2 regions of the Paraburkholderia sp. BR10882 genome follow, and region 2 is predicted to be linked to the other one. Evidence: predicted binding sites of a transcription regulator. Region 2 holds the regulator's gene; the other holds the start of a gene.
The links. Region 2 encodes FliA, which starts transcription of late flagellar genes. Its sites were predicted from a motif close to CTAAAGTTTNNNNNNNNNNNGCCGNTA; they were not measured.
Positions count from the first base shown of each region.

Region 1: AB3X99_RS02400 (DUF4088 family protein) is a predicted target of FliA. The motif match lies at 2,774-2,800, and genes of this name have one in related genera.

Region 1 is NZ_JBFPKP010000001.1:523,432-527,838, reverse strand. It holds tRNA gene AB3X99_RS02425 (tRNA-Asn) at 1-34, shown strand, start outside; gene AB3X99_RS02420 (CreA family protein) at 143-634, shown strand; gene AB3X99_RS02415 (AraC family transcriptional regulator) at 663-1,565, shown strand; gene AB3X99_RS02410 (AzlC family ABC transporter permease) at 1,713-2,432, shown strand; gene AB3X99_RS02405 (AzlD domain-containing protein) at 2,429-2,752, shown strand; gene AB3X99_RS02400 (DUF4088 family protein) at 2,887-3,648, shown strand; gene AB3X99_RS02395 (ATP-dependent helicase) at 3,694-4,407, opposite strand, start outside.
Region 2 is NZ_JBFPKP010000011.1:93,925-98,331, reverse strand. It holds gene flhF (flagellar biosynthesis protein FlhF) at 1-1,056, shown strand, start outside; partial or broken gene AB3X99_RS25815 (MinD/ParA family protein) at 1,049-1,831, shown strand; gene AB3X99_RS25810 (RNA polymerase sigma factor FliA) at 2,187-2,918, shown strand; gene AB3X99_RS25805 (flagella synthesis protein FlgN) at 3,091-3,534, opposite strand; gene flgM (flagellar biosynthesis anti-sigma factor FlgM) at 3,585-3,929, opposite strand; gene flgA (flagellar basal body P-ring formation chaperone FlgA) at 4,110-4,407, opposite strand, start outside.

The DNA.
Region 1 (4,407 bases), on a different contig from region 2:
TAGGTCCCTGGTTCGAGCCCAGGTCGGGGAGCCAAAATATCGAGGGGTTGCGTGGTTGCACGCAACCCCTTTTTCTTTTGCTGCGCGCGTGGCGCACGCTACCCTCCCCGATAATGTCGCTTCGTCATCTTCGGGAATCCGCATGAAATCCACCCGCCTCTGCGCTTGCCTCGCGCGCCCGCTGCTTGCCTGCGCGAGCCTCGTCGCCTGCGCCGCCGCCCACGCCGAGCAGATCGGCAGTGTGAACACCAACTTCCGCGTGACCGGCTCGGACAAAGTCGTCGTCGAGGCCTACGACGATCCGCAGGTGCCAGGCGTGACCTGCTACGTCTCCCGCGCACGCACGGGCGGCGTGAAGGGCACGCTCGGCATTGCGGAAGATCCGACCGAGGCATCGATCGCGTGCCGGCAGGTCGGGCCGATCTCCTTCGCAGGTCCGCTCAAACAGCAAGACGACGTCTTCAACGAGCGCATGTCGTTCCTCTTCAAGACGCTGCACGTCGTGCGCGTGGTCGACGCGAAGCGCAACGCGCTCGTGTATCTGACCTACAGCGACCGCGTGGTGAGCGGCAGCGCCAAGAACAGCGTCACGGCCGTGCCGGTGCCCACGGGCACGACGATTCCGCTGCGCTAAACTGGGGATCCGTGCAGGATCCTTCACCATGACCGGTTCCCGTTTTCGAGACTCCGCCCGCTACTGGCGCACGCCGCTTCTGCCCGGCGCGGATCTCGTCACGGCCGAATACAACCAACATACGTTCGCGCCACACTGGCACGAGGCCTACACGATCCCCGTGATCGAGGGCGGCGCGGAATGCTTTCGCTATCGCGGCACGCAGCATGTCGCCGCAACGGGCAGCGTGCCGGTGATCAATCCGGGGGAGCTGCATACGGGTTCACGCGCCGTCGAAGAAGGCTGGAGCTATCGGGTGATGTATGTGCCGATCGACTTCCTGCACGAGCTCGCCGGCGAAATCGCCGGGCGCACGCAGCCGCTGCCGTGGTTCGACGCCGAGGTGATCCACGATCTCGATCTCGCGCACCGGCTCTCGCGCGCCCACCGGCTGCTGGAAGCCGACGCGGACTGGCGGCGCGGCGCAGCCGTGCCCGAACCCGGCGCGAGCGCCAGTCCGGCATCGCCTTCGGCGCCTTGTGCCGATCTGCTCGCCGTGGAAGGCTCGCTGCTCGACGCACTCTCGACGCTGCTCACGCGCTACGGCCGCACGCGCGAGGCGGCGCTCAAACACGGCCCGAACGATCCCCGCGTGGAAACGATGAAGGCGCTCCTTGCCGCCGATCTCGCCACGCCGCTGCGCGTGGCCGATCTCGCCCAAGCGGTCGGCCTCTCGCCGTTTCACGCCACGCGGCTCTTCACGCAGGCAACCGGGCTGCCGCCGCACGCCTGGCGCACCCAGTTGCGCCTGCAACGCGCCCTCGCCCCGCTGCGCGAAGGCGCTACGGTTGCCGAGGTCGCCGCCGCGAGCGGTTTCACCGACCAGAGCCATTTCACGCGACACTTTCGGCGCATGTTCGGCGTGCCGCCGGGGCGCTGGCAGTCGTCCTGAACGCGCCAACCCGCATCCGGCCGCAAGAACGTACAAGCCACGCGTAAGGCGGCCCGCTATGCTGTCCCCTTGTATCAGGAGGACAGTTTGACCACGCATCCCAACCGCCTTGCCGAATTCATCGCTGGCGCGCGCGACACGATCCCCATGATGATCGGCGCCGCACCCTTCGGCGTGATCTTCGGCACGCTCGTCACCTCGGGCCCGCTTTCGCTCTGGCACGGCCAGTTCATGTCGCTCGCCGTGTTCGCCGGCTCCGCGCAGTTCATCGCGCTCGGGCTGATCGCTTCGCACGCGAGCTTCGCGGTGATTTGGGCCACCACGTTCATCGTGAACCTGCGCCACGTGCTCTATAGCGCGACGCTCGCGCCCTATATCTCGCACCTGCCGCTGCGCTGGCGGCTCGTGCTCGGCAGCCTGCTCACCGATGAGGTCTTCGCCGTCGCGTGGGCGCATTTGCGCCGCCATCCGCCCGGCGACGACGTCTCGCCGTGGCATTTCCTCGGCTCGGGCCTCTCGATGTACCTGAACTGGCAACTCTGGACCGCGGCCGGCCTGCTGTTTGGCGCGGCGTTCCCGGGTCTGCAGTCGCTCGGCCTCGACTTCGCGATGGTCGCGACCTTCATCGCCATCGTCGTGCCACAGCTGGTTGCCTTGCGTTACCTCGCCGCCGCCGCGACGGCGGGCGCGCTCGCCTTTTTCTGGCAGGGCTGGCCGTACAAGCTCGGGCTGCTCGGCGCCGTGCTCGCGGGCGTGATCGTGGGTGTCGTGCTCTCACGGCCAGGTTCGTCGCGCGGCGCCCGCGCCGGCAGCGAGTCGTCCCGCAAGTCCCCCAACGTCCAACGCACCGCAGGAGCCGGGCAATGAACTACGTCGTCCTGATTCTCGGCATGGCCCTCATCACCCTGGTCATTCGCACTGCGGTGTTCGTGCTCGGCGACCGGCTGGTATTCCCGCCACTCGTGCGCACCGCGCTCGGCTTCGTGCCCGTCACCGTGCTCACGGCGATCATCGTGCCGATGGCGGTCTCGCCCCACGGTCAGGGCGCCGAGCTGACCTGGCGCAACCCGCAGCTCGTCGGCGCGCTCGCGGCGATCGTCGTCAGCGCGCTCACGAAGCGCCCGCTCCTCACCATCGCGATCGGGCTCGGCGTGTTCTTCCTCTGGCAAGGCGTTGTCCTGCGCTAGAGGCAAGCGTCGCCCCTTACGCTCAAGTTTCACCCCGGAGCGCCGTTAAACCCGTCAGGGCCTGCTCTGGCAGGCCACTGCTCGAACGGCGAGAGCACGCGAGAAGCGACAAGGATTACACCGGGGCAACCACAATGGGGCATATCACCCTTAACCTGAAGGACGAAACGCTTGCGTCGCTGCGCAAGGATTTCGACGCGTTCCTGCGCGTCTCGCTCAAACTCGACCCGCAATTCGCCACGCCGGAATTCGAGGACTACCTGCGCGCGAAGCTGCTCGACAACATGACGCCGCTCACGGAGCACGCCGTCCAGCGGCTCCTGCAAGGCGGCCAGTACGCGTGGGCCAAGCGCACGCTCGACAAGGAATTCCCCGAGGTCGTCTCGATCCTGATGCGTCAGGCAGGCGAATTCGGTTTCGGCTTCGCGTCGCGGCCCGAGTGGACGCCCGACGAACTCTCGAAGCAGTGCCGCGACTGGGCGGCGGCCATCGTGAGCGAAGCACAGGGCGACGACACGCTGGTCGACCCGCTGGCGGCGCAGATCAAGTCGGGCGTGCAGGACATCCAGGCCCTCGAAGAGTCGATGCAGACGCCCGCGTGGCGCCTCACCGAGTCGTTGCGTCAGCGTGTGTACGAAGCGAAGATCGGCTGTGAACAGGCGAGCGGCAGTGCGGCGCGCGAGCGTCTGGGCGAGCTGCGCGGGCTGCTGAGGCTCGGCGTGACGCATGGCGTGTTCCAGAAGCAGGAAGCGCAACAAATCATGGAATATCTGCGCCTGCTCAAGCCCGAGATTTTCGTCGAGGAGCCCGACGATGTGTTCACGCGCCTCGCCGCGTGGATGCGCAACTTCTTCATGCCGCCGCAGCGCAGCACGGCACGCGAGCAGCGGCGCTAAGCGCTGGCGCGCCGCCTGAAAACGGCGCGCGCCCCGCTTACCCCCTCAACCCCACATCTTCCTGAGCTTCGCGGCGATCTCGACCTTCGCCTGCGCGGCTGCGGCGAGTCCGGCCGCGCTCGGCGCGCTCGCCACGGGCGCGGGCGGCCATGCGCGGGATTCGAACAGCGGCAGCATGGGCGTCGCGATGAAGCGCGTGCGCGAGGCCCACACGTGCCGGTCGCCCGACGCCACCTGGTTGTGCACATAAAAGCGCTGCGGCACGACGATGTGCAGATCCTCCTTCGCGCGCGTCATCGCCACATAGAGCAGCCGCCGCTCCTCTTCCAGCTCCTCGTCGCTGCCCGCGCCGAGATCGGACGGAATGCAGCCGTCCACGCCGTTGAGCACGAACACGTTGCGCCACTCCTGACCTTTCGCCGAATGGATCGTCGAAAGGATCAGGTAGTCTTCGTCGAGCAGCGGATCGGCCGATTCGGCGCTCGTCGCGTCGGGCGGATCGAGCGTGAGTTCGGTGAGAAAGCGCTCGCGCGAGGCGTAGGTGCTCGCAATGCTCTCCATCTGCAGCAAGTCGGCGAGACGCACTTGGGCGTCTTCGTGATTGCGCTCGAGATGCGGCTCGTACCAGCGCCGCACGCGCTCGAACTCGGCCGGCCACGGCGTCGAGCGCATCGAGAGGCCGTCGATGAGCGACGCAAACGCCGGCCAGTCCTCGGCCGCGCGCGGCGGCGGCGCGAAAGCCGCGAGCGCCTCGGCGGC
Region 2 (4,407 bases):
CCCGGCAGCCGCAATGCGCAGGGCGCCGATGCGGCGCAAAGCGTGAGCGAAGCGATCCGCGCGCGCATCGAGCAGGTCGTCAACGAAACCGTGATGAACGAGCTCGCCTCCATGCGCGGCATGATGGAAGAGCAGTTCGCGGGCCTCCTGTGGGGCGAGCGCCAGCGCCGCAGCCCGGTGCAGGGCGCGCTCACCAAGCAGCTGTTCGCCGCAGGCTTCTCGGCGCAACTGGTGAAGATGATGATCGACCGGCTGCCCGACGTGCAGACCGAAGAGGCCGGCATGGAGTGGCTCCAGTCGGTGCTCGAATCGAACCTCCCCGTGCTCGAAGACGAACAGGCGCTGATGGAGCGCGGCGGTGTGTTCGCGCTGATGGGCCCGACGGGCGTGGGCAAGACCACGACCACCGCGAAGCTCGCCGCGCGCTGCGTGATGCGCTTCGGCGCGAGCAAGGTGGCGCTGCTCACCACCGACAGCTACCGTATCGGCGGCCACGAGCAACTGCGCATCTTCGGCAAGATCCTCGGCGTTTCGGTGCACGCGGTGCGTGACGGCGCGGACCTCCAGCTCGCGCTCACCGAACTCAAGAACAAGCACATCGTGCTGATCGACACGATCGGCATGAGCCAGCGCGACCGCGCCGTGGCCGACCAGATCGCCATGCTGTGCGGCGCGGGCCGCCCGGTGCAGCGCCTTCTGCTGCTCTCGGCGACCAACCACGGCGACACGCTCAACGAAGTCGTGCAGGCCTACCAGAGCGGCCCGGACAACGCGCCGCTCACGGGCTGCATCCTCACCAAGCTCGACGAGGCGACCAACCTCGGCAGCGCGCTCGACACCGTGCTGCGCTACAAGCTGCCGGTGCATTACGTCTCGACGGGCCAGAAGGTCCCCGAGAACCTTTACGTGGCGACGCGCCGCTTCCTGATCCGCAGCGCTTTCTGCATTCCGCGAGAGAGTTCGCCGTTCGTGCCGCACGAAGACGATATCCCGGCGCTGCTGTCGGCACTCTCGACGCGTACGAATTCGCAGGCTCCCGAGGTCAGGTTTGGATAAGTTCGTAATCGATCAAGCTGAAGGGCTGCGGCGGCTTCTCGCGCGTGAAGGCTCGCGCGTGGTCGCGGTGACGGGCGGTGCAGGTTCGCCCGGACGCACGACCACGGTGGTCAATCTCGCGGCGGCGCTCACCGCGCAGGGCAAGGACGTGCTCGTGATCGACGAGTGTCTGGGACCCCGCTCGGTTTGTGCGCTGGTGGGCGGTGTGCGCGGCGCAGGCAACTTCGCCGCCGTCGTGCGCGGCGAGCGCACGCTCGACGAAGCCGTGGGCCGCCATGCGCTCGGCTTCGGCGTGCTGGCCGCCTCGCGCGACAATCGCGCGCAGTACACGTCCGCCCAGCTGCAGAAGGTCATTTCGGGCCCCGCGGACATCGTACTGATCGACGCGCAGCTCGACGCCGATGGCGCGCTTTCGCCGCTCGCCATGCATGCGCACGATGTGCTGATCGTGATGCGCATCGGTGCGCAGTCGATCACGGACGCCTACGCGTGCATGAAACGGCTGCACTTCGCGCATGCGATCGCGCAGTTTCGCGTGCTCGCGAATCATGTGGCGAACGCGAGCGACGCGCAGGCCGCGATCGAGAATCTCGCAGGAGTGGCGAGCCGCTACCTGAGCGTGTCGCTCGACAGCGCCGGAAGCGTCGCCGCCGATCAGCACATGGCGCAGGCGCTCAGGCTTGCGCGCTGCATCGTCGATGCGTTTCCGTCGACGGCCGCCGCGCGTGATTTCCGCCACGTGGCCGCCGAGCTGCCGCACTGGCCGATGCGACCCGCGGTCTCGGCGTGCTCGCCGGCCACGGCACGCGCCAATGCACTGTTCGGCGCGAAGGACGAAGAACATGAAGCGGCGGGCCACGCACCCGTCGACGATCCGGACGGCGCGCCGCAAGCCGGCGTCCAGCCCCACGCTACCCAAGCAACAAACGCCGCACACAGCACGCTCGCCGCGAACGCCGATTCGTTCGTAGCGGCCGTGACGGGTGTGCATCCCGCACCCAACGCAACATCCGCGTCCGCTCCGGCCCATGTGGGCTGGCGGACCGATACGCCCGCGCAGCGGACGTCGCCGCAGCACGTCTGACGTGCGCACGACGACGCCAACAGGGAGATGAGAAGTGGAGAGCACGATGTATAACGCTCAAGGAAAAATTTCGCAGGCCGACGTGCTCGCGAAATACGCGCCGCTCGTCAGACGGCTCGGCTTGCAGCTCGTCGCCAAGATGCCGGCGAGCGTGGACCTCGACGACCTGATCCAGGCCGGCATGATCGGCCTGCTCGACGCGGCCAACCGCTACAAGGAAGATCAGGGCGCGCAGTTCGAGACCTACGCGAGCCAGCGCATTCGCGGCGCAATGCTCGACGAGTTGCGCAGCAACGACTGGCTGCCGCGCAGCCTGCGCCGCACCTCGCGTGAAGTGGAAAGCGCGGTGCACAAGGTGGAGCAGCGGCTCGGGCGCTCGGCGAGCGAGACGGAGATCGCCGAGCATCTGAGCATGCCGCTCGACGAGTATCAGAGCATGCTGCAGGAACTGCATGGCAGCCAGCTCATCTACTACGAAGACTTCGACCGCTCCGCCGAGGACGAACCGTTCCTCGACCGCTACTGCGTCGATCATTCGGACCCGCTTTCGGCCCTGCTCGACGACAGCCTGCGCGGCGCGCTCATCGAGGCGATCGACCGGCTGCCCGAGCGCGAAAAGCTGCTCATGTCGCTCTATTACGAGCGCGGCATGAACCTGCGCGAAATCGGCGCGGTGATGGAGGTGAGCGAGTCGCGCGTGTGCCAGCTGCACAGCCAGGCTGTGGCGCGACTGCGCACGCGGCTGCGCGAGATGTCGTGGGCCGGCCAGGAGAATTGAGGCGGTAGACGGCGCGCGCGGCGGCCAGCGCGAGCGGGACTAAAGTTGCAATGACAGAGCCGGGGTGCGAGAGCGCCCCGGCTTTTTTGTTGGTGGACTGGACTCGCGCAAAACAAAAAAGCCGAAGCATCACTGCTTCGGCTTTTGACTTTGGCGGACGATCTACGCGCGCTTACAGCCCGAACGCCGGCAACCGCCCATCGGGACCGTACAGCATCGAGCCGTTGCCCGTTTCGCCGCGCAGGATCGAGAGCGCGCGGCGGTTATGCTCCATGCGCGTGCGGATCATCATGCCAATGGTGAGATTCTTGCGGCGCGCGCGCTCGGTCGACCCCTTGAGCAGCGCCCACTGACTTGCCAGACGCGCGTCGCCGTCGCAGGCCATTTCGATGCCCTTGCGGCCGCCCGGCAGGCCGAGGCCGGCCAGTTGCGCGTCGCGCGCTTTTTCGAGGCCCGCGAGACGCTGCGTGAGCGTCGTCTTCTGCTCGACGATTTGCGGGAGCGCCTCCATGCCATCGGCCGACACGAGCGCCTTCTCTTCATAGGCGAGCAGCGACGCGAACGCCTCGACCGTGGCGTGTTCGTCGATCAGTGTGGCCAACAGGGCATCTTTCATTGCAAGGCACCAAAAAAAGCGAGGTTTGCGCGGCGCTCGCGCATCGGGCGTCAGTTGCCCGACGTCGGCTTCATGAGGTCGCGCGCGGTCTGGATCACGCCGTCGGCGATCTTGCCGGAGTCGATCTGCAACGTGCCGTTGCGGATCGCGTCCTTGATCGACTGCACGTGCGCCGTGTCGATGTCGGCGGAACCGCTCGCCGCGAGCGAGCGCATCGTCGACGAGAGCGACGACAGGCTCACGTTCGCGCCGCCTTGAGCGGCGGCGATCGTGCCGACTGCCGCGCCGGAGGTGGTAGCGGTGTCGGTGCTTACGCCGGTCGAATCGGCTTGCGAGCGCGCGAGGCCATCCTGCAGCGTGCGCGGATCATTGCGGGTGGAGGAGTCAACTTTCACGATGGGCGTTCCTGATCGATTTGACCTTGATAACGGCACAGGTCGGGCCGAACTTTAGCCGAAAAATCCCACCGTTACATGCTGTTACGTGTGCTGACGCACAAAGCCGGAGACGGCCGGATCGGGCCGCCGGACGGGGCTCGGCGCGCCCTGATCCGGCCCTTGCCAGCGCTTACGGCCCTAGATCTGCACCTGCACGGTACCCGCGTCCTTGACCACGCCCGAGATGATCTGGCCGCCGCTCGTGCGCACGCGCACCTGCTGGCCCGGCTCGGCGTTGTTGAGCGCGCTGCCCTCGGCGGAGATCGTGAAGTTGCTGCCCACGGCAATCACCTTGACCGTCTGGCCGATGACCACCGAGGCGGCGCTGCGCAGCATGTCGGTGCGCAGCGGCAGTCCCGCGGAAATCCGGGCGAGCGCGACGGCGCCGGTCGCCTGGTTGGGATCGGTGATGATGGTCTGCGGCAGGTTCGCGAGG